One region of the Kitasatospora sp. NPDC051705 genome, then DNA from elsewhere that is predicted to be linked to it. Evidence: riboswitches for the same ligand, from Rfam matches in the RefSeq annotation. Region 1 holds a riboswitch; each other region holds the start of a gene.
What was found. A riboswitch is a leader RNA that binds a small molecule or an ion and turns the genes downstream of it on or off. The one in region 1 is predicted to bind cyclic di-AMP.

Region 1 (7,215 bases):
GGGGCGAGGGCGCCGCCCCCTTCGCCGCGGCGCTGGTGCTGTACTTCCTGGTCTTCGGCTTCCTGGCCGGCTGGCTGGTCACCCGGCTCGCGCTGCCGCAGGTGCTGACCGACGCCGACCAGGCCCTCGACCTCTTCCTCGCCGGGCAGGACCGCGACCGCAAGGGCGACAAGGTGGGCGCCGACGACCTGCGGGTCCGCGCGATGCAGCAGCTCGGGCTGCTGGGCGGCAGCGCGGAACAGCCGGCCGCGCTGGCCGGACAGCTGCCGCCCGCCGCCTCCCCCTCGGCCGGGCCGGACGGCGTGGTGGCCGAGGTCCGCTCGACCGCGCGCCGCTCCGCGCTCACCTCCGACCAGGTGCGGGACCTCTACGCGGACGGGTCCGAGGGCCGGCGGATCCAGGCCCTCGCGCTGATGCAGGGCGACCCGTCGCTCGCCCACCTGCCGAGCGTGCTGGACGCGATCGAGCACCCGCGCTCGGGCTTCGAGCAGTACCACGCGCTGCTGGCCGCCCGCGGCCTGCTCTCCCGGCTGCCCGGCCCCGAGGCGCAGCGGCTGCGGGACGCGGTGGCCGGGCAGCTGATGCTGCCGGACGGGATCCCGTACGGGTCGGACCGCAGCTGGCTGGCCGAGAAGATACTGTCCCGGCTCGGGCCGGCGGCCTTCGTCCCAGCCCAGTCGGGCGGCGCCCAGGCGGTGCCGTCCCCGGATCCGGCCGGTGTTCCCGGTCCGTTCCCGGATCCGGCCGCGGCACCCGGGCCGGTGCCGGTGCCCGGTCCGGCCGCGGCGCCGGATCCGGGCTCGACCGGCGCTCCCTAGCTAGGACCCGTCCCGGGCGGCCCGGCGGCGGTGGTCGGCGGCCCGCAGCACCAGGAGGCGGCGGGTCCGGCCGTCCTCGGCGCGGGGGAAGCGGCGGATCTCGCTGGCGATGCAGCGCTCGCCGAGCGCGCGGCGCAGCGGGTCGAGGTGGCCGCAGCGGCGGCCGTGGCCGTCGTGCAGCGGCTGGACCCGGACCTCGCCGTCCGGGGAGGTGACCCGGACGAGTTCGGCCAGTGCGGCCACCTGCCCTTCGATGCCGAACCGTTCGGGGTAGGCGAAGAGCAGGTAGGCGCTCAGGGTGAGGGCGAAGGAGCCGTCGGCGAAGGGCAGCCGGGGCAGTGCGGCGGCCACGTAGCGCTGCGGGTGCGCGGCCGCGTCGGCGGTGAAGAGCCGGCGGGCGCGGTCCCAGCTGCGCAGGTAGCGCTCGGAGCGGTAGGGGTGCGGCGCCGGGTACAGGTGGGGCCGGGCGGCCATCGCCGCGGCCATCGAGGCCCGGGCGGCCAGCGCGTGGGCGGCGACCTCGGGGGCGGGGAGCACGTAGGCCGGGTCGGCGGCGATCACCCGGCAGCCCAGTTCGCGCGCTTCGGCGGCCAGCCCGGCCGCACCGCCGGGGCAGTCCAGCAACGGGCCGGGAAGGGCGGCGAGTTGGGACCGGGTGAGGTCGAACAGGGCGCAGTACTCGTCCAGTGGCCGGGAGGTGACGAGGACGGCGTCGTCCGCCGCGACCGGGGCCTCGGCGGCCGGCCGGGCGGCGGGCCCGGCCCCGGTGCCCCGGTCGGCGGGGGTGCGTACGGCGGCCACCCGGCCATCGGAACACGCGGCGGCCCCGCCCGCATCCGGGGGTCTCCGGGCGGGGGCGGGGCCGGTGTCGGCGGGCGGGGGTCAGCAGCCGGGGGTCGGGGGCCGGGGAGACGACGGCGGCCGGGCGGGGTCAGCCAGCGAGCAGGCTCCGGACGGCGGACCGGTTCACGGCGGTCAGGCCGCGGACCAGCTGCGCGGTGAGCAGGACGAGCAGCACGCCGGCCAGCGAGAAGGCGGCGATCTGCCAGGCCCCCTCGACGTAGTAGACGTGCCGGACGTGGTCGCTGTCGGAGAAGTCGAAGAGCCGGTAGCCGCGCCAGTCGGTGAAGGTCGGGAACACCCAGTGGTACGCCGGGTAGAGCGCCATCGCCCAGCCGAGCAGCAGGAACGTCGTCGTCATGGTGAAGCTGAAGACCGCCCACGGGAACATCACCACCTGGTGGAGCGCGGCCTTCCAGCCGGCCGGGTCGGCCAGCCGCGCGGTGATCGCGCCCCAGGTGCCCGGGCGGACCTGGCGCACCGGCTCCGGCTCGGGGACGTCCAGGCCCAGCATGCCGCGGGCGCGGGCCCGCTCCGTCCGGCCCAGGCCCCGGGCGGCGGTGGTCAGGCCGGCCAGCACGGGCAGGCCGAGGACGGTGACGAAGGTGCCGAGCCCCAGGCAGAACAGGGTGATCACGAGGGAGAAGCCGACGACGGCCACCGGCAGGCCGGTGAGCGCGTAGCCGATCTCGCGGTAGTACTGCCCGGCGAACGGCGCCCGCCAGAAGGACGGCACCGACCCGGGCCGGCTGGAGCGGGCGGGGGTGCGGTACGGGTCGTCGCCGTAACCGCCGAGGACGTCCCAGTCGCGCTCCTGCATGCTTCGGCTGCTGCTCATGTCCCGGCCTCGGTCCCTCGTTCTCGGTTACTGACCCGGCCAGTCTGGTCGAGCGGGCGGTGCGGAACGATCCGGGGACCCGGCGGATCGGGGGTGGGGTTAACCCCCCGGTCCGGGGCCGCGCTCAGCCGGGCGGGTCACCCGGCCGGGCCGGCCCACTCCCCGGTGGTCAGCGCGTACCGGTGCACGCCGGACCGGACGCCGCCCCCGGGCGGGTCGTGCCGGACCGGCCCCTGCGCCCGGAACCCGAGCCGGGTGAGCACCGCGGCGGAGGCCCGGTTGTCCACGTCGACCCGGGCGGTGAGGCGGCGCAGGCCGAGGGCGCCGAAGGCCAGCCCGCAGAGCAGGCCGACGACCTCGCCCGCGTGACCGCGTCCGCGGGCCCCGCGGCCGACCGCGTAGCCGAGCTCGGCGCGGCGGCCGGTGCCGAGGGTCAGGGAGGCGTGGGCGATCGGGGTGGCGTCCGCCGGGTCCTCGGCGTCCTCGCGCCGGGTGACGGCGAGCTGGTACGTCCGCCGTTCCCGCGCGAGCGCCTCCTCCAGGTAGAGCTCGATCTGGTCGGCGCAGGTCTCGCGGTCCCAGGGGTCGAACGGGAGGTACCGGGTGACCTCCGGGTCGCCGAACAGCGCGTGCAGCGCGTCCACGTCCCCGGGGGTGTGGTGGTACTCGCGGATGGCCAGTCGGGAGCCGGTGAGTCGTACGGGGACCATGGCTGGCGACCCTACCCCCGGCCAGCGGTTACCGTTCGGGCTATGAACGACGAAGACCTGCGGCTCGCCCCGCGCACCAGGGCCGCCGACCTGCTCGCCTGGGCGGCGGCGGAGGGCCGCGCCCCGGTGGCCGAGGGGCCGCTGCGAGCCGTCCTGGCCCTGCTGGAGCTGGGCGGGGGCAGGATGCACGACGGCTGGCCCGAGCTGACCTCGAACGCGGTGGAGCACCTGCTCTACGAGCGTCTCCACCTCTACGTCCAGCCCGGGCCGGAGACGGACCCGCTGGCGTACGGCGCCGCGGTCGAGCTGCTGGTGGACCACCAGCGGGCGGCCCGGCGGCTGAACGCCAAGCGGCAGGAGCGGCTGCACGCCGAGGCCGAGTGGCAGGGCGAGGTCGCGGCCGGGCTGCTGCGCCGGGCCGACCTGGTGACCTGGCCCCGGCTGTACGCGCTGCTGCTGCACGCGTACGAGGTGGACGTCGCGGACCCGGCGGCGGTGCGGGCCTGGCTGGACGGCTTCCGGGAGCTGGCGGAGGAGGAGCGGCTGGCGGCGATCGCCGCGCTGGTCCCGACCGGCTGGCTGGACGAGCTGGACGAGCAGGGCTGGGGGCCGGCCCGGGTGCTGTCGGTCGGCATGGCGACGGACGGCGCGCGCCGGCTGCTGGAGCAGGGTCTGATGCGGCGCAGCTACCGCAACCTGGCGGAGCTGACCGCCGCGGGCCGGCCGATGCCGGACGAACTGTCCGGGGGCTTCGGGGAGTTCGAGGAGGCTGCGGCGCAGGCCGCGCTCGACCTGTGCGGCGAGTGGACCGTCCCGGGGCTGGCGCGGCTGCTTCTGGAGGAGTTCCCGGACCTCGCACCGGAGCCGGGGCAGGAGGAGATCGACGCCTACCTGGCGGGGCTGCCGCAGGAGTAGCCGCCCGCGGGGCGACGTGCCGGAGCCCCGGCCGCACGCGTGCGGCCGGGGCTCCGGTCCGTTCGGGTCCGCCGCGGTCGGCGGGGGCCGGTGGGGGCGCCGGCTCAGGGGGTGAGGCCGCGCTGCTCCAGCCAGGTCTCCGGGTCGACCGGGGCGCCGCCGCCGGGGCGGACCTCCAGGTGCAGGTGGGGGCCGGTGACGTTGCCGGTGGCGCCGACCTTGCCGATCTGCTGGCCGGAGGTGACCTTGCCGGAGCCCTTGATGATCGAGGAGAGGTGGCAGTACCAGATCTCGGTGCCGTCGGGCAGGGTCTCGACGATCCGGTAGCCGTACGAACCGGACCAGCCGGCCGAGGTGATGGTGCCCTGGCCGACCGCGAAGACCGGGGTCCCGGTGTCGGCGGCGAAGTCCAGACCGGTGTGCAGGTGGGCCCAGTAGCGGGCGCTCTGGCCGTAGTGGGCGGAGAGGTTGTAGTCCTTCACCGGCAGGGTGAGGGCGGCGGCCTTGGCCCGCTCGGCCTCCTCGGCGGCCCGCTTGGCCTCGGCCTCCTTGGCGGCGGCCTTGGCCTCGGCCTCCTTGGCGGCCTGGACGCGGGCGCCCTCCTCGGCGGCGGTGCGCTGGCTGTCGGCCTGCTGCTGGATCCGGGCGGCGAGCGCGAGCCCGGGGTCGGCGGAGAGGGCGACCGGGGTCTCGTCGGGGGCCTCGACGGCGGGCGCGGCAGCCGGGGTGGCGGAGGCGAAGCCGGTGGCGCCCAGGGTGGCCGCGACGGCGGTGACGCCGAGCAGCGGGGAGGCTCCGCGGGTCTGACGCGGCATCCGGTGCCGGTTGGCGTCGGCTTCCGGGGCGGGGTGCTCCAGGTCGGCCATGCCGGGGTGGTCGAGGAGCCGGGTACCGGCTGCGGGGCCGGCCGGGTGTGCCGGGGTGTGCGTCGACGCCACGGAGGCGCGCTCCTTTCCTTCCTTCGCGCCTACCGGGTTAGCTGACGGGTTCGGAGCAGGAAGGTCTCCTACGGCCGGGCCTGGGCCCCGCCGATTCACCCCAAGGAACGTGGTTCCCCGGCTCCCTGGCCTGCCCGGAGGCCGGCCGGCGGGATTAGGCGACGGCGCACGGTGCCGTCTGGGTACGGCGTTGACGACCGCGCTGCGTTATCAAACGTTAATCCTAGGGCGCCCCGATTCCAAGCCGTCCGCCCGGGACGACCGCAGATGACCAGGGCGCCCTGGTAGGTGATGGCGGGTTTTGTCCCCATTGACCGGCATTGAGCCGCTCGACGTGATCGAACGTCAGCGAACGACCCCCCATCTGAGTACGCCTACTCATGTGCGGACCGATCACCCCGCCGCATCCTGACGCCATGAACGCACCGATGCAGTCCCGCACCACGGCCGCGTACTACATCCAGGCCGTGCTCTCCTTCGCGCTGTCCGGCGGAGCCCTCGCCGTCGGGATCGCCTACCTGCCGGTCGGCGGCTGGACCCGCGCCTTCCTGGCGATCGGGCTCCTCTACACCGTCACCTCGTCCTTCACGCTCGCCAAGGTGGTCCGGGACCGGCAGGAGACCAACGAGATCGTCACCCGGGTGGACCAGGCCCGGCTGGAGAAGCTGCTCAGCGAGCACGACCCGTTCAAGGTCGACGGGGTCTGAGCGGGCACCGCGGGACCCCGGGGGCGGACGGCACCGAGGGCTTGACGGCTAAGGCTATTAGCCTTAGCTTTATGGCTATCGGCAGACGCCGACGACCCGCAGCGGCGGTCCCAGGAGGCCCACCATGAACGCCACCAGCGCCACCAGCACCCAGTACCTCGACGTCCCCGGCGGGCGCATCGCCTACGACGACACCCGGCAGGGCGACGGCGCCCCCGTCGTCCTGCTCCCCGGGATGCTCGACACCCGCGCCGCCTACCGGCACCTGCACCCGCTGCTGACCGCCGCCGGCCACCGCGTCATCACCATGGACCTGCGCGGCTTCGGCGAGTCGTCGATCGTCTGGGACGACTACTCACCCGCCGCCATCGCCACCGACGTCCTGGCCCTGCTGAACCACCTCGGCATCGAACGCGCCGTGCTCGTCGGCAACTCCTACACCGGCGCGACCGTCGTCAAGGTCGCCGGTGACGCCCCGCAGCGGGTCGCCGGGATCGCCCTTATCGACGCCTTCGTCGAGAACCCCCCGGCCAACGCCCTCATGCGCGGCGTCGTCCGCGCGATGGGCGCCCTGATCGTCCACTGGCCGGCCTTCTGGGGCTTCTACCACCGCAAGCTCGCCTTCCCCGGTGCCAGGCCCGCCGACTTCGACGCCTACGTCGACGGACTCGTCGCCGCCATGCGCACCCCGGGCCGCCGGACGGCCACCCGCGGACACGTCTCCGGCGACTCCGCGCCGATCGGCTGGACCGCCGCCGTCCGCTGCCCCGCGCTCGTCGTCATGGGCGGCAAGGACCCCGACTTCCCCGACCCGGAGGCCGTCGCCGACCGGCAGACCGCGGCGCTCGGCGCCCGGAAGGTCATGATCGAGGGATCCGGCCACTACCCGATGGCCGACGCCCCGGAGGCCACCGCCGGCGCCCTGCTGCCCTTCCTCGCCGAGCTCGCCTGACGCCTGACGCCCGGCCCCGGCCGCGGGCCCGCTCGCCCGAGCCCGGTCCGCCCCGCCGCGCCCGGGCCCGCCCCGGTCGTCCGCACCGCCCGCCCGCCCGTCCGCCCGTCCACGGAGAGACCGCACCATGCCCCGAGTAGGACTGACCCCCGACCAGGTCGTCGGCCACGCCCTCGCCCTCATCGACGAACAGGGCTCCGAAGCCCTCACCCTGGCCGCCGTCGCGGCCCGGGCCGGGGTCGCCACCCCCTCGCTCTACAAGCACGTCAGCGGCGGGCTCGCCGAGCTGCGCCGGCTGCTCGCCGTCCGGGTCACCGAGGAGCTCGCGGACCGGCTGGCCGAGGCCGCCGTCGGCCGCAGCGGGGACGACGCCGTCGCCGCCGTCCTGCGCGCCTACCACGCGTACGCCGCCGAGCACCCGCACCGCTACGCCGCGCTGCCCCAGGCCCCGCAGCCCGACGACGACCTCTCCCGCGCGGCGGCCCGGCTGGTGGGCG
Region 2 (7,215 bases), on a different contig from region 1:
GACGTTGCCGCCGGCCGCCTCGGGGAGGAAGGGCAGGTACGTCATGTACGACCGCGGGTCGACGACCGTGACGGTCGCTTCGCCGTAACGCATCTTCTTGAGGATGCGCATCGCGGCATACAGGCCGACGTAACCACCGCCGACAATGAGGATGCGAGGACGCTCCGTGGTGCTCATATCGGAAAGTATCCAGCACCGTTCGGAGCAGCCTTCGTGAGCCCGGTCACAAGCTCCTGGACACCCCGTGCTACACTGCGCGGCCGCAAAAGCGGCCCGGGGCCCCCTGCTCACGGCCCCGCGCACACCCCCGTGAGCCCACGCCGGAGCACCACCCTGCTGAGCAGCAACGATCCGTACAGGGCCTGGGTTCCCGCTGATGATTTCGATTTTCAAACCTCAGCCGAGGCCTGGCCTGCGATCCAGCGGTCGTCACGGGGAGCGAGCCTTCAGTCCCACATTTCGGACATGGCGGGCGGGCGACCGTGGCGAAAGGCCGGATCGTCACGTGAAGAAATTCACGAAGTTTTTCGCCCGGGCCCGGGCGCGCCCCGGCCCCGGGCCCCCCCAGGGGGCGCCGGGGCCGGTTCGGTAAGTCCCACCGGGCGTCAGGAGGCCATACTCCAGGCGATGCCGTCCAGGATGTCGTGCTCGCTGACGACCACCTCGGCGGCGCCGGTCCGCTCCATGATCTCCAGCAGTTCGAGCGCGCCGGCCGCGATCACGTCCACCCGGCCCGGGTGCATCGACGGGATGGCGGCGCGCTCGGCGTGGGTGGCGGCCAGCAGCTCCCGGGCGATCCCGGCGACCCGCTCCCGGCTGATCCGCGAGTGGTGGATCCGCGCCGAGTCGTAGGCGGGGAGCTCCTGGGCGATGGCGGACACCGTGGTGACCGTCCCGGCCAGGCCGACCAGGGTGGCCGCCCCGGTCAGCGGCACGACCTCCGCGGCCTTGTCGAGCTCGGCCCGCACGTGCGCCCGGGCGGTCTCGACCTGCTCCGCGGAGGGCAGCTCGGCGCCGCCGAAGTGCCGCTCGGTGAGCCGGACGCAGCCGATGTCCACCGAGCGGGCGGCCTGCACGTCCGTGCCGCCCAGGACGAACTCGGTCGAGCCGCCGCCGAGGTCGAACACCAGGTACGGCGCCGGGAACTGCCCGCCGGTCAGCTCCTTGGTGGCGCCGGTGAAGGACAGGTGCGCCTCCTCCTCGCCGCTCACCACCTCGGGCTCCACGCCCAGGACGTCGCGCACGCCCTTGACGTACTCGTCGCTGTTCTCGGCGTCCCGCGAGGCGCTGGTGGCGACGAAGCGGGTGCGCTCCGGGCCGACGCCGAAGCCGGCGATGACCTCGCGGTACTCGCGGCAGGCCGCGAAGGTGCGGGCCAGCGCGTCCGGGTGCAGCCGGCCGGTCTGGTCCACGCCCTGGCCCAGCCGGTTGACGATCATGCGGCGGTCGAGATCGGTGATCTCCCCGGTCTCCGGGTCCAGGTCGGCGACCAGCAGGCGGATCGAGTTGGTGCCGCAGTCGATCGCGGCCACGCGCGTCATGCTCACTCGGACTCCCCCTCGGCGTCACCGGCGGCGGCCCCGCCGGAGGCCGTCTCCTCCGCGGCGAGCCGCTTCGCGGCGCGCTCGGCGGTGAGCTGCTGCTTGGCCTCGATGACGGCCTGGTGGTCCTGCTCCTTGGCCCGGTTGCGGGCGACCCGCGCGCCCGCGGCCTCGACCTCGGCCGGGGAGACGCAGGGGCCCTTGGCCCACCAGTCCTCCAGCATGCCGATCGCCTCGTCGCCGAGCGGGTTGACGCCCTCGCCGGCCGCCAGCGAGTGGCCGACCAGCACGTGCAGGCACTTCACCCGGTCCGGCATGCCGCCGGCGCTCGGGAAGCCCTCCAGCACCTCGATGGCGTCGCGGCGGGCGATGTAGTCCTCGTGCGCCTTCTGGTAGGCGGCGGCCAGCTCCGGGTCCTCGGCGAGCCGGGCGGTCTGGTCCTTCATCACGCCGTCCGCCTCCAGGGTGCCGATCAGCGAGGCGGCCTTGGGGCAGGTCAGGTAGTAGAGCGTCGGGAACGGCGTGCCGTCGGGCAGCCGGGGCGCCGTCTCCACGACGTCCGGGTTGCCGCAGGGGCAGCGGTGCGCGACGCCGCGCAGGCCGCGCGGCACCCGGCCGAGCTGGGCGGCGATGGCCGCGACGTCGGCGTCGGAGACGTTGGGGTGGTTCTCAGTGGTCATGGGGGGAGGTGTCTCCAGCGGGGGACGGTGGGAGCGGACGGGGGGTGGCGGGGGCCAGCGCGGCGGTGTCGGCGGCGTCCACCGAGTCCCAGATGCTGGCGTACCAGGGCTTGGCGGCCTTCACCGGGCCGGTGGCCGAGCCCTCGGAGGGGCCGGGGCCGGCGGCGGACGCGGAGGGCTGGGCGGCGGCCTGGCCGGCCGGGTCCACCGCGATGTACGGGGTCTCCCCCGGCATCGCGTAGTGCAGCCGGGCGCGGGCCTGCGCCTTGACGTACTCCGGGTCCTGCCAGCGGGCCTTGTCCCGGCGCAGCTGCTCGACCTGCTGGCGCGCGTGGTCGGCCTTCGCCCGTTGGGCGGAGATCTCGGCGCGCTGGGAGATGAACTGCCGCGTCGGGTAGGCGAGGATCGCCACCAGCGAGCAGAGCACCAGGACGAGGACGGTCGCCCGGCTCGTGAACCGAGGCCGGGCCGCCAAGCCCGGGATCCTCCAGCCTGCCATCTCCCGTATCCCCTCCTGGTCGCGACGGTGCCCCGCCGTCCACCCTACGGGGTGAACGGCGGGGCACCGGTCAGGCTTGCGCGACCTCGCGGTCTCAGCCCTCGTGCTTGAACCGCGGGAAGGCGCCGCGGCCGGCGTACTCGGCGGCGTCGTCGAGGATCTCCTCGATGCGCAGCAGCTGGTTGTACTTGGCGACGCGCTCGGAGCGGGCCGGGGCACCGGTCTTGATCTGGCCGCAGTTGGTGGCGACGGCCAGGTCGGCGATGGTGACGTCCTCGGTCTCGCCGGAGCGGTGCGACATCATGCAGCGGTAGCCGTTGCGCTGGGCCAGCTCGACGGCGTCCAGGGTCTCGGTCAGCGAACCGATCTGGTTCACCTTCACCAGCAGCGCGTTGGCGGTGCCGGTCTCGATGCCCTTGGCCAGGCGGGCCGGGTTGGTGACGAACAGGTCGTCGCCGACCAGCTGGACCTTGTCGCCCAGCTTGACGGTCATGGCCTTCCAGCCGTCCCAGTCCGACTCGTCCAGCGGGTCCTCGATGGAGACCAGCGGGTAGGCGGCGACCAGCTCGGCGTAGTACTCGATGAGCTCGGCGGCGGAGAGGGCCTTGCCCTCGAACTGGTAGGCGCCGTCCTTGTAGAACTCGGAGGCGGCGACGTCCAGGGCCAGCGCGACGTCCCGGCCGGGCACGTAGCCGGCCTTCTGGATGGCCTCGGTGATGAGGTCCAGGGCCTCGCGGTTGCTGTCCAGGTTCGGCGCGAAGCCGCCCTCGTCGCCGAGGCCGGTGGACAGGCCGCGCTCCTTCAGCACGCCCTTGAGGGTGTGGTAGACCTCGACGCCCCAGCGGACGGCCTCGGAGAAGGACTCCGCGCCGATCGGGGCGATCATGAACTCCTGGATGTCGACGTTGGAGTCCGCGTGCGAGCCGCCGTTGAGGATGTTCATCATCGGCACGGGCAGCACGTGGGCGTTCGGGCCGCCCAGGTAGCGGAACAGCGGCAGGTCGCTGGCCTCGGAGGCGGCGTGCGCCACGGCCAGCGAGACGCCGAGGATCGCGTTGGCGCCGAGCGAGGACTTGTCCGGGGTGGCGTCCAGGTCGAGCATGGCCTGGTCGATCAGGCGCTGCTCGGTGGCGTCGTAGCCGACCAGCTCCGGGCCGATCTGCTCGATGACGGCCAGGACGGCCTTCTCCACGCCCTTGCCGAAGTAGCGGTTCTTGTCGCCGTCGCGAAGCTCCAGGGCCTCGAAGGCTCCGGTGGAGGCACCCGACGGGACAGCGGCACGGCCGGTGCTGCCGTCGTCGAGGCCCACCTCGACCTCGACCGTGGGGTTGCCACGCGAGTCGAGGATCTCACGGGCTACGACGACATCGATGGACGGCACGAGGCATCTCCTTGCGGAAGCAGGGTCCGGCTGACGTTGGTGCTGCCGGCGGGACGATTGCGGAGTCGTTACGACCAGAGCCTAACCGCCCGGGCCCCCGGGGCCACGCTGGCCTCGGTCCCGTCTCAGCGTGTGGCCGCACTACCCACCGGTAGTTCACCCGCCCGCCCGGGCGAACCGGCCCGAATCCGGGCGGAGGGGGACGGATCCCCGCCCCCCTCCGCCCGGCGGGCGGGAGCGGCTCAGCCGAGGTGCAGGACCTGGCCGGGCATGATCAGGTTCGGGTCGCCGCCGACGGTGCCGCGGTTGCCGTCGTAGACCGACTGCCAGCCACCGGTGACGCCCTGGGCGGCGGCGATGGTCGACAGCGTGTCGCCGGACCGGACGGTGTAGTCGTGGCCGCCCTGCGCGGCGGCCGGGGCGGTGCGCACGGCCGGAGCGGGCTGGGCGGCCTGCGGCGCGTAGTGCTGCGGGGCGGCGGCCTGCGGCGCGAACTGCTGGTAGACGCTCTGGTGGCTGGTCCAGTACCAGGTGCCGTTGTTCTGGTACCAGAACACCTTCGCGTCGGCGTCCCAGCCGGCCTTGCCGGAGAAGCCCGGGGCCTGCGGCTGCGCCTGCTGCGGCGCGGGCTGCTGGGCGGCCGGCTTCGGGGCGGCCGGCTGGGCGGGCTTGGCGGCGGGCTGCGCCGGCTTGGCCGCGGGCTGGGCCGGCTTGGCGGCCGGCTTCGCGGCGGCGGGCTTGTCGTCCGAGGAGGTGTCGACGCTCGCCGGCGCGCCGCCCTTGCTCAGGCCGGCCTTCTGCGAGCAGACCGGCCAGGCGCCCGGCCCCTGCGAGGCGAGGACCTTCTCGGCGACGGCGATCTGCTGGCCCTTGCTGGCCTGGTTGGCCTGCGGCGCGTACGCGGTGCCGCCGTACGCCTTCCAGGTGCCGGAGGTGAACTGCAGGCCCCCGTAGAAGCCGTTGCCGGTGTTGATGCTCCAGTTGCCACCGCTCTCGCACTGCGCGACGGAGTCCCAGGCGGAGGCCGGGGCGGCGGAGGCGCCGGTGGCGGTGAGGATCGGCATCGCGAGTCCGACGCCGGCCACACCGGCGACGGCGATGGCCTTCTCGGCCTGGGTACGACGACGGTGGCGGCCAGTTCCAACGAACAGCATGAAGGTCCCTCTCCGCACGCCTGCGAGGTGAGCTGTCGGGTTCGGACCGGGAGGTGGCCCGGCCGCCGTCAGCGGAAACGATTCCGCTCGGGCGGCTTCACCCCAAGCCGTGGGGAAACGGCAACAAACCTGGTTCCCCCGCCCCTGCCCAGGGTTCTGGTCGGTTTCCCGTGACGCGGCGGGCAGGATTCGGCGTCCCGCGCACGAGGTCCGCAGCTGCGAACTCCAGGGAGAGTAGACAGATCCTCAGACCAATCACAAGCTCATATCACCGATATCACACAGAAATCACGGCCCGCGCTCGATCGCCCACCAACCGTGCGGCTATGTCCGGATTGATGGAGGTTCAGCCACCCCTCCAACGGCCGCCGGCGACACCCAGTCAGCGTGTCGGAGGGTCGGAAGGTTCCCGGAGGACGGCCGGCGGCGCGTGCGGGGAACGGCTCTCCGGGCTGAATTCCACCGGGAGTTCCCGCAGTCCCCGCATGATCAGGCCACCGCGCCAGCGCAGATTCTCCGGGCTTTCCGCCAACTGCAGATCCGGCAGCCGGGAAAGCAGCGTGGCCAGCGCGCTCCGGCCCTCCAGCCGGGCCAGCGGGGCCCCGATGCAGTAGTGGATCCCGTGGCCGAAACCCAGGTGCGGGTTGTCCGTTCGCGCCAGGTCCAGGGTGTTCTCGTCCGAGAACCTGGCCGGATCCCGGTCCGCCGCGGCCAGCACCACCAGCACCGGGTCCCCCACCGGGATGTCCACCCCGCCGATCGACACCGGCCGGGTCGCGAACCGCCACGTCGCCAGCTCCACCGGCCCGTCGTAGCGCAGCAGTTCCTCGATCCCGGTCTCCAGCAGCGCGCTCTCGCCGCGCGCCACCGACTCCTGCAGCAGCCTGCGCTGCTCCGGGTTGCGCAGCAGCGCGTACGTCCCGTTGCCGATCAGGTTGACGGTCGTCTCGAAGCCCGCGAACAGCAGGATGAAGGCCATCGCGGCGGCCTCGTTCTCGGTCAGGTGCTCCCCGTGGTCGCTCGCCCGGATCAGGCCCGAGATCAGGTCGTCCCCCAGGTCCGCCCGCTTGCGGTGGATCAGCTCCAGCAGGTACGCCCGCATCCGCTTCACCGCCCGGCCCACGCCGCCGCGCTGGCCGCCGCCGTGCCGGATCATCATCCCCGCCCAGTCGCGGAAGTCGTCCTGGTCCTCGGCCGGCACGCCCAGCATGTCGCAGATCGCGTAGATGGGGAGCGGGAACGCGAACTCGTGGATCAGGTCCGCCGACCCGCGCTGCGCGAAGCCGTCGATCAGGCGGTCCGTGAGCTGCTGCACCCGCGGCTCGAACTCCGCGACCCGGCGCGGCGTGAACGCCTTCGACACCAGGCGGCGCAGCCGGGTGTGGTCCGGCGGGTCGATGTTCAGCAGGTGCGTCATCAAGTCCGCCTGGCGCTCCCCCGGGATGCCGACCCGGCCGGTGCGGTGGGCCTGCTCGCTGTGGTGCGCCGGGTTCTTCGACAGCCGGCCGTCCGCGAGCGCCTGCCGCGCGTCCGCGTACCGGGTCACCAGCCAGGCCTCCACCCCGCTGGGCAGCGTCGTGCGGTGCACCGGGGCGTGCTCGCGCAGCCAGGCGTAGGCGGGGTACGGATCTGCGGCGAACTCCCAGGTGAAGAGCTGCGGGGCGGTGGGGGCGGGCTGCGCTGACATGGACCGACCGTATCCGGTGCACCGGGGCCCGCCGCCCCGCGGACGCGGGTTCCGGGACGGACCCTTGGACAGGTCTTAACCGTAGGGCGGGCGTGAGCCTGGTCACCTGAGGGGTAATCCCTGTTGCGGAGGGTCAGGTCGTGCCTACGATCCTCCGCAGAAATCGTGGGCGCCGGTGCGGTGTCGCCCACAGGGAGGAGCAGACCATGCGGGTGAGCGGGGCAGTCGTCGTCATCGCGGTACTCGACGGCGGGTCGGGAGCCGACCTCGCCC
Region 3 (7,215 bases), on a different contig from region 1:
CCGCTACCCGCTGCGCGGGATCAAGGGCCCGGTCGGCACCGCCCAGGACATGCTGGACCTGCTCGGCGGCGACACCGCGAAGCTGGCCGAGCTGGAGCAGCGGGTCGCCGGCCACCTCGGCTTCGAGAACGTGCTGACCAGCGTCGGCCAGGTCTACCCGCGCTCGCTGGACTTCGAGGTGCTCACCGCCCTCGTCCAGCTGGCCGCCGCGCCGTCCAGCCTGGCCAAGACCATCCGTCTGATGGCCGGCCACGAGCTGGTCACGGAGGGCTTCAAGGAGGGCCAGGTCGGCTCCTCGGCGATGCCGCACAAGATGAACACCCGTTCCTGCGAGCGGGTCAACGGCCTCGCGGTCATCCTGCGCGGCTACGCCTCGATGACCGGCGAGCTGGCCGGCGACCAGTGGAACGAGGGCGACGTCTCCTGCTCCGTGGTGCGCCGGGTCGCGCTGCCGGACGCGTTCTTCGCCTTCGACGGCCTGCTGGAGACCTTCCTGACCGTCCTCGACGAGTTCGGCGCCTTCCCCGCCGTGATCGAGACCGAGCTGGACCGCTACCTGCCGTTCCTCGCCACCACCAAGGTGCTGATGGGTGCGGTGCGGGCGGGCGTCGGCCGGGAGACCGGGCACGAGGTCATCAAGGAGCACGCCGTCGCCTCCGCGCTGGCGATGCGTGCCGGCGCCCGGGAGAACGAGCTGCTGGACCGCCTGGCCGCCGACGAGCGGATCCCGCTGGACCGGGCCGCGCTGGACGCCCTGCTGGCCGACCGGCTCTCCTTCACCGGTGCGGCCGGTGCCCAGGTCGCCGAGGTCGTCCGCCAGGTGGAGGCCGTCGCCGCCGCCTACCCGGAGGCCGCCAAGTACGCGCCGGGCGACATCCTCTGACGTCGCCTCAGCCCGACGAGGGCCCCGCCGCCGTTCCGGTGGCGGGGCCCTCGTCCGTGTGCACGTGGCCCGGGTCGAGCGGCGGGGTGGTGCCGCAGGTCCACGCGCAGTCCGGCTCGGCGACGGGGTGGTCCTCCGGCGCGAGCACGTTTCCGCGGACGGTGGCGAGGGCGGTCAGCCCGCCGGCGCAGAGCAGACCGGCACAGATCAGCATCGCGGTGTGGAAGGCGGAGTCCACCGCGGACGGCACCCGGTAGGCGTCGCCGCTGAGCCCGGCGAGCGCCGGCAGGGCGGCGACCGCGAGCAGACCGGCCGCGCGGGCGGCGGCGTTGTTGACGCCGCTGGCGATGCCCGCGTGCCGCACCTCGACCGCGGCCAGCACCGTCGCGGTCAGCGGCGCCACCAGCAGGGTCATCCCGCAGCCCATCACCGTCACGGCCGGCAGCACGTCGGCCCAGTAGGTGGAGCCGGCGCCGATGCGCAGCATCAGCAGCACCCCGGCGGCGCACAGCAGCGGCCCGACGGTCAGCGGGATCCGCGGGCCGATCCGCTTGCCCAGCCGCCCGGCGCGCGCCGAGAACGTGAGCATCAGCACGGTGATCGGGACCAGGGCGAGGCCGGAGACCAGCGGGGAGAAGCCCGAGACGATCTGCAGCTGCACGACCAGCAGGAAGAACACCCCGCTGAACGCCGCGTAGACGCACAGGGTGACCAGGTTCACGGCGGTGAACAGCCGGGAGGAGAAGAGGCCGAGCGGCAGCATCGGCTCGGCGGCGCGGCGTTCGACCGTGAGGAAGGCCGCGCCGAGCACCAGCCCGACCGCTCCGGCGAACCAGACCGCGGGGGAGAGGCCCTCCCCGGCGGCGGTCAACGCGTAGGTGAGCGCACCGAGGGCGAGCGCGGCGAGCAGCGCACCGAGGACGTCGAAGCGACCGGTGGCGCTCTCGTCCCGGCTCTCCGGGACGTGCCGGGCGCCGACCGCGACGACGGCGGCCGCCAGCGGCAGGTTGAGCAGGAAGATCCACCGCCAGCCGGGGCCGTCCACCAGCCAGCCGCCGAGGAACGGGCCGACCGCCGCCGACACGCCGCCGAGCCCCGACCACAGGCCGACCGCCGCCGAGCGGTCCTCCGGGTGGAAGACGGCCTGCAGCATGGCGAGCGAACCGGGGGTGAGCAGCGCGCCGCCGATGCCCTGCACGGCGCGGGCCGCGACCAGCACCTGGATGGTGGGGGCGGCGGCGCAGGCCGCCGAGGCGGCGGCGAACCAGACCACCCCGATCAGGAACACCCGGCGCCGGCCGTACCGGTCGCCGAGCGCGCCGCCGAGCAGGATCAGCCCGGCGAGCGTCAGCAGATAGGCGTTCAGGGTCCATTGCAGGGAGGCGAGGGAGGCACCGAGGTCGGTGCCGATCCGGGGCAGCGCGACGTTCACCACGGTGCCGTCGAGCATCGCCATGCTGGAGCCGAGCACGGTTGCCAGGAGTACCCAGCGTCCCTGCGCGGTGCCCAGGCGCAGGGTGCCGGCCGCGGAGGTGGCCACGGCCCGATCCTGCGCCCCGCGGGGCCCGCGTGACAAGGGTCACCGGGGGGTGTGTCGACGGTGTGCGGTGCGTGAGCGAACGGTCGCGCAGCGGTGGCGGGATCGGCGCAGCGTCGTGGATCAGTGGCGCCGGGTGAATGGATTGTGCACGCACGGTGCAGCCGATCATTCGGAGTGTCACGGCCTCGGCGGGGATGGTTGTCCGTTCAAGAGATCGACATTGCTTCACCCGGACGGATGGGTTTTAGTTCAGCGACCGCCCGGCCAGTCCGGACGGATCCGCCGGGTGGAACGCCGAATCCTGCCGCTGCCCGGTGGTTCGAACTGAACTCTGTACGGCAGGAGCGGGGGACCCACAGGTAAGTCGCCGGACCGGGATCGGCACGCGCTTCGCGTACCGGATCCCAGGGCCGGCTTGGGGTGAAGCCGCGCATGCGGCCGGGCAACTCCAGCCCGAACCCGACAGCTCACCTCGCAGGCGTCGGAGAGGAAACTTCCATGCCTGCTCAGGCTCGTCGTATCGCCCTGCCCCGCGCCGCCCGCATCGGCATCGCCACCGCGGTCACCGGGGTCTCCTTCGCCCTTCCGCTCGTGGCCGCCGTGAGCGCCCAGGCGCACACCGCCCCGGCCGCCCCGGCCGCGCAGAGCTCCACCTGGACCGACGCCACCAGCGTCGACGCCAAGCCGGCCGCCCCGGCCGCCGCTCCCGTCACCGCCCCGGCCCAGGCCGAGAGCTACCGCGTCGTCAGCGGTGACACCCTGTCGAAGATCGCCGACGCCAAGCACGTCGACGGTGGCTGGCAGGCGCTGTACGAGCACAACCGCTCGGTCGTCGGCGGCAACCCGAACCTGATCTTCCCGGGTCAGCACCTCTCGATCGCCGGCCACGCCGCGCCGTCCGCGGACGCCGCCCCGGCGAAGCCCGCCGCCCCGGCCGCCCCGGCCAAGCCCGCCGCCCCGGCCAAGCCGAAGGCCCAGGTGCAGGCCAAGACCGAGGCCGCCAAGCCGTCCGCCCCGGTCCAGACCCAGGTGCAGACCGCCGCCCCGAAGCCGGCCGCCGCCGTCACCGCCGCCCCGGCCGCCGCCAGCACCTCGGGCTTCGTCGCCCCGCTGGCCAACCCGAAGCTGGGCACCGCCTACGGCGTGGCCGGTTCGATGTGGGCCTCCGGCCACCACACCGGCCAGGACTTCGTCGCCTCCACCGGCACCCCGCTGCGCGCCGTCGCCAACGGCGTCGTGGTGAAGGCCGGCAACGGTGGCGCCTACGGCAACGAGGTCGAGATCAAGCTCGCCGACGGCCACTACGCCGAGTACGCGCACCTCTCCTCGATCGGCGTGTCGATCGGTCAGACCGTCACCGTCGGCCAGCAGATCGGCCTCTCCGGTGCGACCGGCAACGTGACCGGCCCGCACCTGCACTTCGAGATCCGCACCGGCTCCGAGTACGGCTCGGACATCGACCCGGTCGCCTACCTGCGGGCGCACGGCGTCGCTCTCTGACCCTGACGGGTCGAGGGCCCGGTCCCGCCGGACGGGCCCTTCGGGACTACCGCTGATGCGGGGCGAAACGATCCTCCGGGATGGTCATGTCGGGTGACCGCTCGACCGGGTGATCGCCGCAACGGCGGACATGGGCGCGGGACACGCCCAGGCCGGCCCGGCTCGCGAGACCTCCCTCGCGAGCCGGGCCGGCCGCTGCCGTTTCCGCCGCCGTTCCCGGGGGCGTTCCCGGTGCGTCTCCGCTTCCGGCGCCGGCGCGCGCAACGGGCGGACGGCGCCGGGGGTGTGACGTCGGCCCCGGGGGCGTCCGCCGCCTGCCGCCTGTCGGCTGCCGTTCGCCGGGTGCCGTTCGCCGGGCTGCGGGTTCAGAGCCGGTGGACGGGCAGGCCCTGCTCCGCGGCGTTCAGCAGCTCGTGCACCCGCTGGCCGAACTCCTCGGTGTCGGCGACGGGTTCGGGGAAGACCAGGCGGACGTCGCGGTGGCCGTGCGGGTGGTCCAGGCGCAGCACCAGGCCGTGCCGGTCCAGGGCGAGCGGCCGGACGTCCGGCCGCCCGGCGAGCAGCGCCGGGTCGAGCAGCCGGGTGAGGACGGCGACGGCGTCCGCGTGGTCGTCGGCGAGGTGGGTGAGCAGTGCGGCCTCGTACCGGGCCAGCGGGTCGGGCGCGGCGTGGGCGAGGTCGGCGGCGGTGAGGGCGCCGGTGCCGTACGGGGTGGACAGGACGGCGTGGGCGACGTCCACGCGCAGGTGGACGCTGATGCCGTCGTCGGCGAGGTGGGCCAGGTGCAGCCGGCCGGCCAGGGTGAGGCGGGCGCGGATCCGGTCGCGGACGGCGACGGGGGAGACGTCGGTGACGTCGAGCACGACCGCGAGGCCGTCGGTCTCGCGCGCGGCGGCGGTGGAGAGCGGGGAGCCGAGCGGGGCGCGCAGGCGCAGCCGGGAGCCGTGGACGGAGACCGGGGTGTCCAGGTCGTGGTGCTCGCCGAGGGCGCGGACGGTGAGCGAGGAGGTCGCGGCGAGGAGGCTGTGGACCCGTTCGGCGGTGGTGGGCTCGGGCACCGGGGCGTCGTCGGTGGGCAGACTCATGACGGACCTCCAGTTGGTTAGGTGAGCCTAACCTAATCACCGTGGGAGGGTGTGGCAAGTGCCGCCCCGTCCGCGCCGTCCGAGCGGTGCGCGGAAGGGCCCGGACGCGCGGGGCGTCCGGGCCCTTCCGTCCGGGCGGCGGCGCTCAGCCGATCACGGCCTGGGCGTCGATCTCGACCAGCATCGGCTCCTGCGGCAGCTCGACGAAGACCGTCGTCCGGCAGGGCTTCACCCCGCCGGGCTTCACGTTCTCCTCGATGAACTCCGCGTAGACCTCGTTCATCAGCGGGAAGTCGGCCCGCTGCGTGAGGTAGACCCGGAACATCACCACGTCCTCGATGGTCGCGCCACCGGCCTCGACGATCGCCTTGACGTTCTCCAGCGTGCGCCGGGTCTGGGCCCGCACGTCGCCGCGGTACAGGTACTCGCCGGTCGCCGGGTCCTGCGGGCCCTGGCCGGAGACCTGGAGGATCGGGCCCTTGCGGACGCCCTGGGAGAACGTCCAGGCGGGCGCGGGGGCGCCGTCGGTGCGGATCTCGGTCTTGTCGGTCATCGGCTTCCTCGTGTTCTGGCGGTCGGTCAGGTACGGTCCGGGCGGCCGCAGTCGGCCGAGACGGCGCGGGCGGTGGCGAGCAGCTGCGGGAGGAGGTCCAGCACCTGCTCGTAGGGCAGCACGACGTCCGGGACGGAGATGGACGCGGCGGCGACGACCCGGCCGGTGACGTCCCGGATCGGCGCCGCCACGCAGTTGATGAACGCCTCGTGTTCGGCGTGGTCCTGCGCCCAGCCCTGGGCGGCCACCCGCTCCAGCTCGGCGAGCAGCTCCTCGGGCGTGGTGAGGGTGCGGGCGGTGTGCGGGGTGAAGTCGATCCCGGCGACCACCCGGCGGCGCTCCGGCAGCGGCAGGTCGGCGAGCAGCACCTTGGAGACGGCGGCGCTGTGCAGGGCGGCGCGCAGGCCGATCCGGGAGTACATCCTGACGGGGTGCCGGGAGTCGAACTTGTCGATGTAGACCACCTCGCCGCCCTCGTACGCGGCCAGGTGCACGGTCTGGCCGGTGGCGGCGTTCAGCTCGGCCAGGTGCGGGGCGGCGATCCGGCGCACGCCGCGCTGCTCCAGCGCCAGGCCGGAGAGCGCGAACAGGCCGGCGCCCAGGTGGTAGCGGTAGCCCGCGTCGCGGTAGACGAACCGTTCCTCCTCCAGGCTCTGGAGCAGTCGCAGCACGGTCGTCTTGTGGACGCCGAGCACCTCGGCCAGCTGGTCGAGGGAGCGCTCGCCCTCGCCCAGTTCGGCGAGGATGCGCAGGGCGCGGGTGACGGTCTGGCTCATCGTGCTCCGCTCGGAGGGCTCGGGCTGGGATCGCGGCGCGGGCCGGGGGCGCCGAGCGCGTCGCGGACGCCGCACGCGCCGCACGCGCCGGGAACGCGGGACGCGCCGGGAGCGCGGCGCCGGCCGGGGCTGCGGCGGGGGCCGGGATCGCTGCTCATTCTGCCCGTGCCCACCGGGCCGCGCGGGCCGGGCCCGCGGGGACGGCCGGGCCGGAGATGCCCCGTGCGCACACCCGGGTGGCCGCCCAGTCGGCGGGCGAGGCGTCGAGCAGCGCCGCCACCACGGCGGCGGGCGGCAGCTCGGCCTGGTCGCCGTGGGCCGTCAGCGCGCAGGCGGCGCTCAGGTGGCCGAGTCGCAGCCGACGGCGCTGGTCCAGGCCGCGGACGGTGCCGGCCAGGTAGCCCGCGGCGAACGCGTCGCCCGCGCCGGTGGCCTCGACCACCTCGACGGCCAGCGCCGGCTCGGCCACCGCCGTGCCGTCCCGCTCCAGGGCGGTGACGACGCGGGCCGCGTCCTTGACCACGACCGTGGCGGGGGAGGGGAAGCGCCGGCGCAGCGCGGACGGGTCCCCGGTGCCGAAGGCGGCCTCCGCCTCGTCGGCGCCGAGCAGCAGCAGGTCGGCGGCGTCCAGCAGCGGTGGCAGGACGGCCGGGTCGCGGCCGTGCCAGAGCGCGGGGCGCCAGTTGAGGTCGAAGCTGATCAGCCGGCCCGGGCGCGGGGCGGCGAGCAGGGCGCGCAGCAGGGCCAGGCAGTCGTCGGAGAGCGCGGCGGTGATGCCGGACAGGTGCAGCAGCCGGGCACCCGACAGCAGGCGCGCGGCCGCCGGGTCGGTGAGCAGGGCGGGCGAGAGCGCCGCGGCCGCTGAGCCGCGCCGGTGG
Region 4 (7,215 bases), on a different contig from region 1:
GCCAGATCTGCGAGCGGGAGATCTCGGCGGTGGCCGCGTCCTCCATCATGTTGAAGATGCCGACCGCGCCGAGGCCGCGCAGCCAGGCCTCGATGTAGCGGACGCCGACCTGGACGGCGTTGTGCAGGCCGGCACGGGTGCAGGTGCCGCCGGCGCCGGCAATGTCGAGCAGCTGGGCGGCGGTGACGGGCTCGGCCGGACCGGGGTCGTCCTTCTGGTTGGGACGCTCGCCGAGCACCGCGTCGAAGCAGGCGCGGGCGACCGGCACCAGGTCGGGGTGGGCGACCCAGGAGCCGTCGAACCCGTTGCCGGCCTCGCGGTCCTTGTCCGCCTTGACCTTCTCCAGGGCGGCGGCGTTGACCTCGGGGTCCTTGCGGCTGGGGATGAACGCGGCCATGCCGCCGATCGCGTGGGCGCCGCGGCGGTGGCAGGTCTGCACCAGCAGCCGGGTGTAGGCGGCCATGAACGGCGAGGCCATGGTGACGGTGTTGCGGTCCGGCAGGATGTAGTGCTCGCCGGCGTCGCGGAAGTTCTTGACGATCGAGAACAGGTAGTCCCAGCGTCCGGCGTTGAGGCCGGCGGCGTGGTCGCGCAGTTCGTGGAGGATCTCGTCCATCTCGAACGCGGCGGTGATGGTCTCGATCAGGACGGTGGCCCGGATGGTGCCGTGCGGGATGCCGAGCCGCTCCTGGGCGTGGGTGAAGACGTCGTTCCAGAGCCGGGCCTCGAGGTGGCTCTCGGTCTTCGGCAGGTAGAAGTACGGGCCGGAGTTCGGGTCCTCGGCGCCCTTGGCGATCAGCCGCGCGGCGTTGTGGAAGAAGTACAGGCCGAAGTCGAGGAAGGCGCCGGCCACCGGGGTGCCGTCAACGAGGAGGTGCGTCTCGTCGAGGTGCCAGCCGCGCGGGCGGACCACGACGGTGGCGAGTTCGGCGGCGGGCTTGAGCGCGTAGGACTTGCCGGCCGGGGTGGTGAAGTCGATCCGGCCCTCGAAGGCGTCGATCAGGTTGATCTGGCCGCTGACCACGTTCTCCCAGGTCGGGGAGGTGGCGTCCTCGAAGTCGGCGAGCCAGATCCGCGCCCCGGAGTTGAGGGCGTTGATGACCATCTTGCGGTCGGTGGGGCCGGTGATCTCGACCCGGCGGTCCTGGAGGGCGCGGGGCGCCTCGGCGACCTTCCAGTCGCCGGCCCGGACGTCGGCGGTCTCGGGGAGGAAGTCCAGCGTGCCGGCCTGCGCGATCTCCGCCCGGCGCGCCTTCCGTCGGGCCAGGAGTTCCTGTCGGCGCGCCTCGAACGTGCGGTGGAGGCCCACGACGAAGGCGACGGCCTCCGGGGTGAGCACCTCCTCCGCCCGGTGGACGCGCGGACCGGCGACAGTGACGACCGGAGCGGCGGGAGAGGCGCCGACGGGTCCCTGATCTGTAGCCATGGGCAGGACACTCCTAAGCGGTTGAGCCTGGCGAAGGGAGCTCCGGTGGGAACTTCCTTGATCGGAACCCACCTGTCGGCGGGTTCGATTCTGTAAGGTGGAGACTAGTTTCCGCGATACAGAATTTCAACGGTTTGTTGATGTGATCGCCGGGACTCTACTCCTCCCCGACAGCGAAGGGAACGCCGGTGGTTGCGACCCCCGACACAGCATCGACGACGGGCACCGACCGCGCGAGCGGCGGCGTGCAGTCCGTCGAGCGCGCCTTCCAGCTCCTGGAGGCGCTGGCCGACTCCGGTGGTGTCGCCACGCTCAGCGAGCTCTCCACCAGCTCCGGCCTGCCGATGCCGACCATCCACCGCCTGGTTCGTACCCTCGTCCAGCAGGGCTATGTGCGCCAGGACACCGCGCGCCGCTACACCCTCGGCCCCCGGCTGATCCGCCTCGGCGAGACGGCCGGCCGCCTGCTCGGCAGCTGGGCCCGTCCCTACCTGGCCGAACTCATGGAGGCCACCGGCGAGACCGCCAACCTGGCGGTGCTGGAGGGCGGCGAGGTGGTCTACGTCGGGCAGGTGCAGTCGCGGCGCTCGATGCGGATGTTCACCGAGGTCGGCCGGCGGGTGCAGCCGCACTGCACCGGCGTCGGCAAGGCGTTGCTCGCCCAGCTGCCCGAGGAGGAGGCGCGCGCGGTGCTCGGCCCCAACCCGCTGCCCGCGCACACCGAGTACACCGTCACCGACCCGCAGGAGCTGCTGGAGCAGCTCGCCGAGGCGCGCGAGCGCGGCTACGTGGTCGACGACCAGGAGCAGGAGATCGGCGTGCGCTGCATCGCGCTCGCCGTACCGGGCGCGCCCACGCCCACCGCGCTCTCCGTCTCCGGCCCCGAGGCCCGGATCCGCGCGCTGGAGGAGCAGGCCGGCGCCTCCGCGCTCGTCCCGGTGATGCACCACATCGCGGCCCGGCTGGGGCAGGTCCTGGCTCCCTGAACGGGCTCAGCCCCTCTCCCGGTGCGCCGGAGGCCGGCCTGACCCCGGATGCGCCGCAGGCCGGACGGCCCCCGGTGCGCCGGAGGTCCGACGAGCCGACTTCCGGTGCACCGGTGCGCCCGTCCAGGCGAACGGCTGGCGGGTTGTCCGGGCCCCCGGCGGCCGCCCCGCCACCCTGGGTGCGGGCGCGGCGCGCGACGGCGCGGGCCGCCGGAGCGCAAGGGCACGGGTGAGTCGCGATGGAACGCAGGAGCACGGGGCGTCGGGGATCCGGCGGGGTCGGTGGGGCCGGGCTGGTCGCCGTGGTGGCGGCGGGTTGCGCGGTGGCGGTGCTGGCCGCCGGGCCGTCCTGGGCGCTGCGCCGCCCCGAGCCGCGGCCGGTGGTGGACGTCGGCGCGGCCCTGGTCAAGCCCTCGAACTCCGACCTGGAGGTGGTCCGGATCGACCCGGACCCCGCTCCGCCCGGTGGCAGCACGACGATCCACGCATTCGTCGGGAACGGCGGCCCCGACACCACCGCCTCGCCGTTCACCGTCGTGGTCACCCTGCCGGAGGGGGTCACCCCCGAGGAGCCGTTCTTCCCCGAGGACTGCGAGGTGTTCCAGAACGGCCACCGGGTGCGCTGCGTCTTCCCCGCGGGGCTGAAGTCGGGGCGCAGCGCGACCGCGCTCGTCCCGGTCCGCCTCTCCCCCGACCTCCCGCTCGGCACCCTCCAGGGCGGCTGGGTCGCGGTGCGCGGCGCGGACGACAAGGACGAGACCAACAACCGGAAGCCGTTCGAGATCAGGGTGGTCGAGACGACCAACGACTGAGCCGGTACGCCCGAGCGCCCGGGGCCGAGTGGTCGGCCCCGGGCGCTCGGGCGTCAGCAGCCGGGAACGGGCTGCCGGCGGTGATCACGTGAGCCGTCGGGCCCGAGCGGCTGGACCCGACGGCTCACGCGTCAGCGGTAGACCCGGACGTAGTCCGCGGCCATGCTGAGCGGCGTGGTCCCCTGCGGCGCCGGGTGGTACTGCCCCGCGCACACCGAGAGGTTGAGGATCAGGTACGCCGACCAGTTGGCGCCGACGCCCTTGCCGTCCGAGAAGACCTTGACGCCGTTGACGTACCAGTCGACCGAGTTGGCGCCGTAGTAGGTGCCGATCGTCACCCACTGGTCCTTCGCGACGGCACCGGCGTCGGTGTAGTACTTGGCGTTGCCGGGGTTGACGTGGTTGGTCAGCTCCAGCAGGTTCGGGTTGTCGGGGTGGTACTCGAAGGAGTCGATCTCCCCGTTGCCGTTCTTCCAGGTCCACAGGGCCGGCCAGGCACCGGAACCGGACGGCAGCTTGACCCGGGTCTCGGCGTAGTCGCCGGTCTTGACCTGGAAGCCCTCGCTGGAGCCCTCGGTGGTCAGGAAGCCCGCGTTCCAGGCCTGCTTGCCGTTCTCCAGGGTGGTGCCGCTCGGCGCGGCCGTGAAGGTGGCGACCCCGTTGGCGACGCTGACGTTGTTCTTGTTCAGCAGGTCGAGCTTGTTGTCGTCCGGGTTGTGGTTCCCGTACCTGTAGGCGGTGCTCTTGTCACCGACCCAGCGCGAGCCCCAGGTGATCGAGCTGTTGAACTCGTCGGACCAGGTCAGCGCCTTGCCCGCGACCGGGGAGGCCGGGGTGCCCGCCGAGGGGCTCGCCGTGGCACCGGGGGCGCTGGTGGGGGACGGCGTCGGGGTGGCGGTGGGAGCCGGGGTCGGGGTCGCCGTGCCGGAGACCACCAGCTGCTGCGAGGGCAGGTTGTGCCAGGCGCCGCCGAGGTCCTGCCAGAAGCCGAACTGGCTGTACGTCCCGGCCGGCAGCGCGCGGGCACCGCTGGTGAAGGACAGCCCGCTCGGGCAGATCTGCACGTTGGAGAGGTTGCCGGGGAAGTCCAGGTTGGTGCCGCGCGCGTCGCGCACGCCCACACCCACCGTCTTCGCGGTGACGCAGGCCGAGGAGTGGACGGTCAGCGAGGCGGTGGCGGCCTTGTTGGCGACCATCGTCGCGGGGGCCAGCCGGTCCTGGGTGACGGTCGGGGTGGTGGCGGCGTGGGCGGCGACGGTCGCCGGGAGGCCCAGCAGACCGGCACCGCTGACGGCGACCGCCCCGGTGGCGGCGAGGGCGGCGAAGCGGCCCCGGTGGGCCGGGCGGGCGTGGCGCGGCGTGCGGCGCCGGAGGGCAGGCTGGTGCATGGGGTGTCCTCTGCGACGCCTGCGAGGTGAGCTGTCGGGTTCGGGCTGCAGTTGCCCGGCCGCCGGTGGGAGCGGCTTCACCCCTAGCCGCGACCCGCACGCGGGAGAGCGTGCGGGCCGGGCGCTGACCTTGGTTCCCCCGCTCCCGTCCACTGTGGTCCTCGGTTGCCCGCCGGCGGGTGGACGGGACTCGGCGTCCCGGCGGCGGGGTCCGCGTGGCGGACGGCCGTTGCAGGCTAGGCAGACCGTCCGTGAACGGACAACTCTGCCGGGCGGGTTGTCGCGCAGCTCACAGTGGTGTCGATCAACGACGCTGCGTGGCGGTCGAGTTGATCATCCCCTCGGCCGAGCCGGGCGTCCACCCGGCTCCCGGCCTGCGCCGCCGGCGCCCGGCGACCGGAGGACGGCTCGCCGGTGCCGCCGAGGGACGTCCGGCGGGCGCCCGCCCGGTGCGCCCTCCGGCGCGGCCGACTCCCCCGGCCGCGCCCGGCACAACTGCACCCGCCGGGCTCGCCCGGTCGGATAAATTGGAGGTCCGACATCTTCCGCAGTGCACAAGACCCCACGGACCACCCGTGCGCACCCCACCGGGAACGAGGTACCGCCCCACCATGACCGCGCCCTTGCCCGCCTTCGCCGGCCGCACCTACCTCTTCCGGGCCGACAACGGCGCGGCCTTCCGCAACGCCTACTCGGCCGACGGCACGCGGCTGCGCTGGGAGGGCCTCGGCGAGTCCGCGGGCCAGTGGGAGGACGTGCGGCTGCACGTCGCCGAGGTGGCGCCGGAGATCTACTTCGTCAGCTGGACGGAGCAGAGCGGGATCACCGTCAGCCACGTGATGGACCTCGGCAGGCTGACGGTCCGCGCCTTCTGGACATTCGAGGGCGAGGGCGGCCGGGTGGGCGAGCTGCACACCGGGACCCTGGAGCGGGTGGCCTGACCGATCGGTCCGGGCGGTCCGGCCGGGGGCCGCTGCGGTCCGGAGCCGTTACGGTCAGGGGTCGGTCGGGCCTGGGCCGGGCTCGGGCCTGGGCCGGGCTCGGGCCTGGGCCGGTCGGACCGGGGCTCAGACGGTCTGGTTGGGCACCTTGAGGTGCTGGGACAGCCACTCGAGCGAGGAGGGCAGCAGCGCGCTCCACGTCTCGAAGTTGTGGCCGCCGTTCTCCAGCATGCTGTAGGACACCTTCATCGGGTCCTTCACCGCGTCGACGAAGGCCTCGGTCTCGCGCCGGTAGTCGCCGTCGCCCTTCTTGGTGCCGGCGAGGAGCACGGACACCTTCGGCTGCGGCAGGTTCTTCAGCCGCCACAACAGGTTCGCCTCGTTTCGGCGCTGGCTGCTGCCGCCGAACAGGTCCCCCGTGGTCGGGTCGTCCGCCGCGTCGTAGTAGGCGGAGAGCGCGACGGCCGTCGGGAAGACGTCGGGGTGGCGCATGGCCAGCTTGAGCGCGCAGTAGCCACCGGTGGAGTTGCCCATGAAGGCCCAGGCCTGCGGGTCCGCGGAGACCCGGTAGCTCGCCTGGATCGCCGAGGGGACGTCCTTGGTGAAGTAGGTGTCGGACTGCGCGCCGCCCGGGATGTCCTCGCACTCGGTGTCCTGCGGCAGGGCGGGCGAGGGGCGCACCAGGACCATGACGGTCGGCTGCATCCGGCCCTCCTGGAGCAGCTTGAGCGCCGCGCCGGGGTAGTTGAAGCGCGTGATCAGGTTCTCGGCGATCCCCGGGAACCCGGTGCTCACGATCACCGCCGGGAACTGCTTCTGCGCGTACTCCGGCTGGAAGTACTGCGGCGGCAGGTAGACGTAGCCCTCGGTGGAGAGGCGACTGACCGCGCCGTCGATCCGCACCTTGCGGATCTCCCCCGACTGGGCGGGCTCGCGGCCCATCGCGCCGCCGCCCTTGACGGAGGCGTGGCCGATCGTCTCCACGAGCAGGCGCCCGGAGGCGTCCGCCTTGTTGTGGATGACCACCGGTCCGGTGTCGCCGGTGCCCAGCAGGTCGTCCCAACTGCTGTAGAAAGCGAAGTAGTTGTTGGCCACCAGGCCGAGCGCGGCGAGCACCGCGAGCTGGGTCGCGAGCAGTGCGCCGATCCTCCCCAGGACCGCCTGCCAGGTCGCTCTCGCGAGTCTGGGCCAGAGCCAGACCGTGCCGGCCATCATCACGACGGCGATCAATACGGTCAGCGCCAACACCTTGTGGCTCGTCAGACCCATGTCCTGCTTGCTCCCACGCCTCGAACTCCAGTCCCCTCCGCTGGGGACATCCGAGGAGGTCACCCCGGTTCCCCCCGCCGGGGCGCGAGGATCAACCCTAGCGTCCGGCTGGGAGAAGGCTGACGACGGCTGGGAGGTCACGGGGAGTCTGCTGGTCGTTTCCGGGTAACGGATAACAGGTGACAGAGTTTGAAATCTGTTATCTGTTATCTGTCGTCTGAAATCTGTCAGCTGTCAGCTGTTGTCACCACGCGGGCGGACCGGGCCGGCGGGATGGCGGACGACGGCCACGGCCCGGCGCCGACCGTCGCCGCCCTACCGACACGCCGGCCACGCACCCCCTACCCTGAGCGTGCATCAGGTCGAGACGGACCGACACGGAAGGCGACCCAT

Region 2: it holds a riboswitch for cyclic di-AMP, as region 1 does, so the genes downstream of both, ACIA8Q_RS06645 (transglycosylase family protein) here and ACIA8Q_RS32795 (M23 family metallopeptidase) in region 1, are expected to answer to the same signal.
Region 3: it holds a riboswitch for cyclic di-AMP, as region 1 does, so the genes downstream of both, ACIA8Q_RS22335 (peptidoglycan DD-metalloendopeptidase family protein) here and ACIA8Q_RS32795 (M23 family metallopeptidase) in region 1, are expected to answer to the same signal.
Region 4: it holds a riboswitch for cyclic di-AMP, as region 1 does, so the genes downstream of both, ACIA8Q_RS03880 (hypothetical protein) here and ACIA8Q_RS32795 (M23 family metallopeptidase) in region 1, are expected to answer to the same signal.

Annotation. Positions count from the first base shown of each region.
Region 1 covers NZ_JBITCO010000046.1:8,726-15,940, reverse strand. Annotated here, with positions in the region: gene ACIA8Q_RS32820 (hypothetical protein) at 1-818, shown strand, start outside; gene ACIA8Q_RS32815 (class I SAM-dependent methyltransferase) at 819-1,619, opposite strand; gene ACIA8Q_RS32810 (sensor domain-containing protein) at 1,750-2,496, opposite strand; gene ACIA8Q_RS32805 (GNAT family N-acetyltransferase) at 2,634-3,206, opposite strand; gene ACIA8Q_RS32800 (hypothetical protein) at 3,249-4,121, shown strand; gene ACIA8Q_RS32795 (M23 family metallopeptidase) at 4,226-5,059, opposite strand; cyclic di-AMP (ydaO/yuaA leader) riboswitch at 5,072-5,230, opposite strand; gene ACIA8Q_RS32790 (YiaA/YiaB family inner membrane protein) at 5,476-5,766, shown strand; gene ACIA8Q_RS32785 (alpha/beta hydrolase) at 5,891-6,718, shown strand; gene ACIA8Q_RS32780 (TetR-like C-terminal domain-containing protein) at 6,846-7,215, shown strand, end outside.
Region 2 covers NZ_JBITCO010000004.1:4,081-11,295, forward strand. Annotated here, with positions in the region: gene ACIA8Q_RS06620 (NAD(P)/FAD-dependent oxidoreductase) at 1-177, opposite strand, end outside; gene ACIA8Q_RS06625 (Ppx/GppA phosphatase family protein) at 606-1,541, opposite strand; partial or broken gene ACIA8Q_RS06630 (DUF501 domain-containing protein) at 1,712-2,239, opposite strand; gene ACIA8Q_RS06635 (septum formation initiator family protein) at 2,211-2,696, opposite strand; gene eno (phosphopyruvate hydratase) at 2,815-4,101, opposite strand; gene ACIA8Q_RS06645 (transglycosylase family protein) at 4,344-5,255, opposite strand; cyclic di-AMP (ydaO/yuaA leader) riboswitch at 5,257-5,427, opposite strand; gene ACIA8Q_RS06650 (cytochrome P450) at 5,638-6,942, opposite strand; gene ACIA8Q_RS06655 (SDR family NAD(P)-dependent oxidoreductase) at 7,155-7,215, shown strand, end outside.
Region 3 covers NZ_JBITCO010000018.1:34,012-41,226, forward strand. Annotated here, with positions in the region: gene purB (adenylosuccinate lyase) at 1-883, shown strand, start outside; gene ACIA8Q_RS22330 (MFS transporter) at 891-2,423, opposite strand; cyclic di-AMP (ydaO/yuaA leader) riboswitch at 2,736-2,919, shown strand; gene ACIA8Q_RS22335 (peptidoglycan DD-metalloendopeptidase family protein) at 2,922-3,923, shown strand; gene ACIA8Q_RS22340 (DUF2470 domain-containing protein) at 4,289-5,008, opposite strand; gene ACIA8Q_RS22345 (RidA family protein) at 5,154-5,561, opposite strand; gene ACIA8Q_RS22350 (IclR family transcriptional regulator) at 5,588-6,337, opposite strand; gene ACIA8Q_RS22355 (sugar kinase) at 6,492-7,215, opposite strand, start outside.
Region 4 covers NZ_JBITCO010000002.1:281,158-288,372, reverse strand. Annotated here, with positions in the region: gene aceB (malate synthase A) at 1-1,426, opposite strand, end outside; gene ACIA8Q_RS03890 (IclR family transcriptional regulator) at 1,615-2,412, shown strand; gene ACIA8Q_RS03885 (hypothetical protein) at 2,652-3,224, shown strand; gene ACIA8Q_RS03880 (hypothetical protein) at 3,356-4,612, opposite strand; cyclic di-AMP (ydaO/yuaA leader) riboswitch at 4,621-4,779, opposite strand; gene ACIA8Q_RS03875 (MoaF-related domain-containing protein) at 5,224-5,553, shown strand; gene ACIA8Q_RS03870 (alpha/beta hydrolase-fold protein) at 5,680-6,822, opposite strand; gene ACIA8Q_RS03865 (PPOX class F420-dependent oxidoreductase) at 7,214-7,215, shown strand, end outside.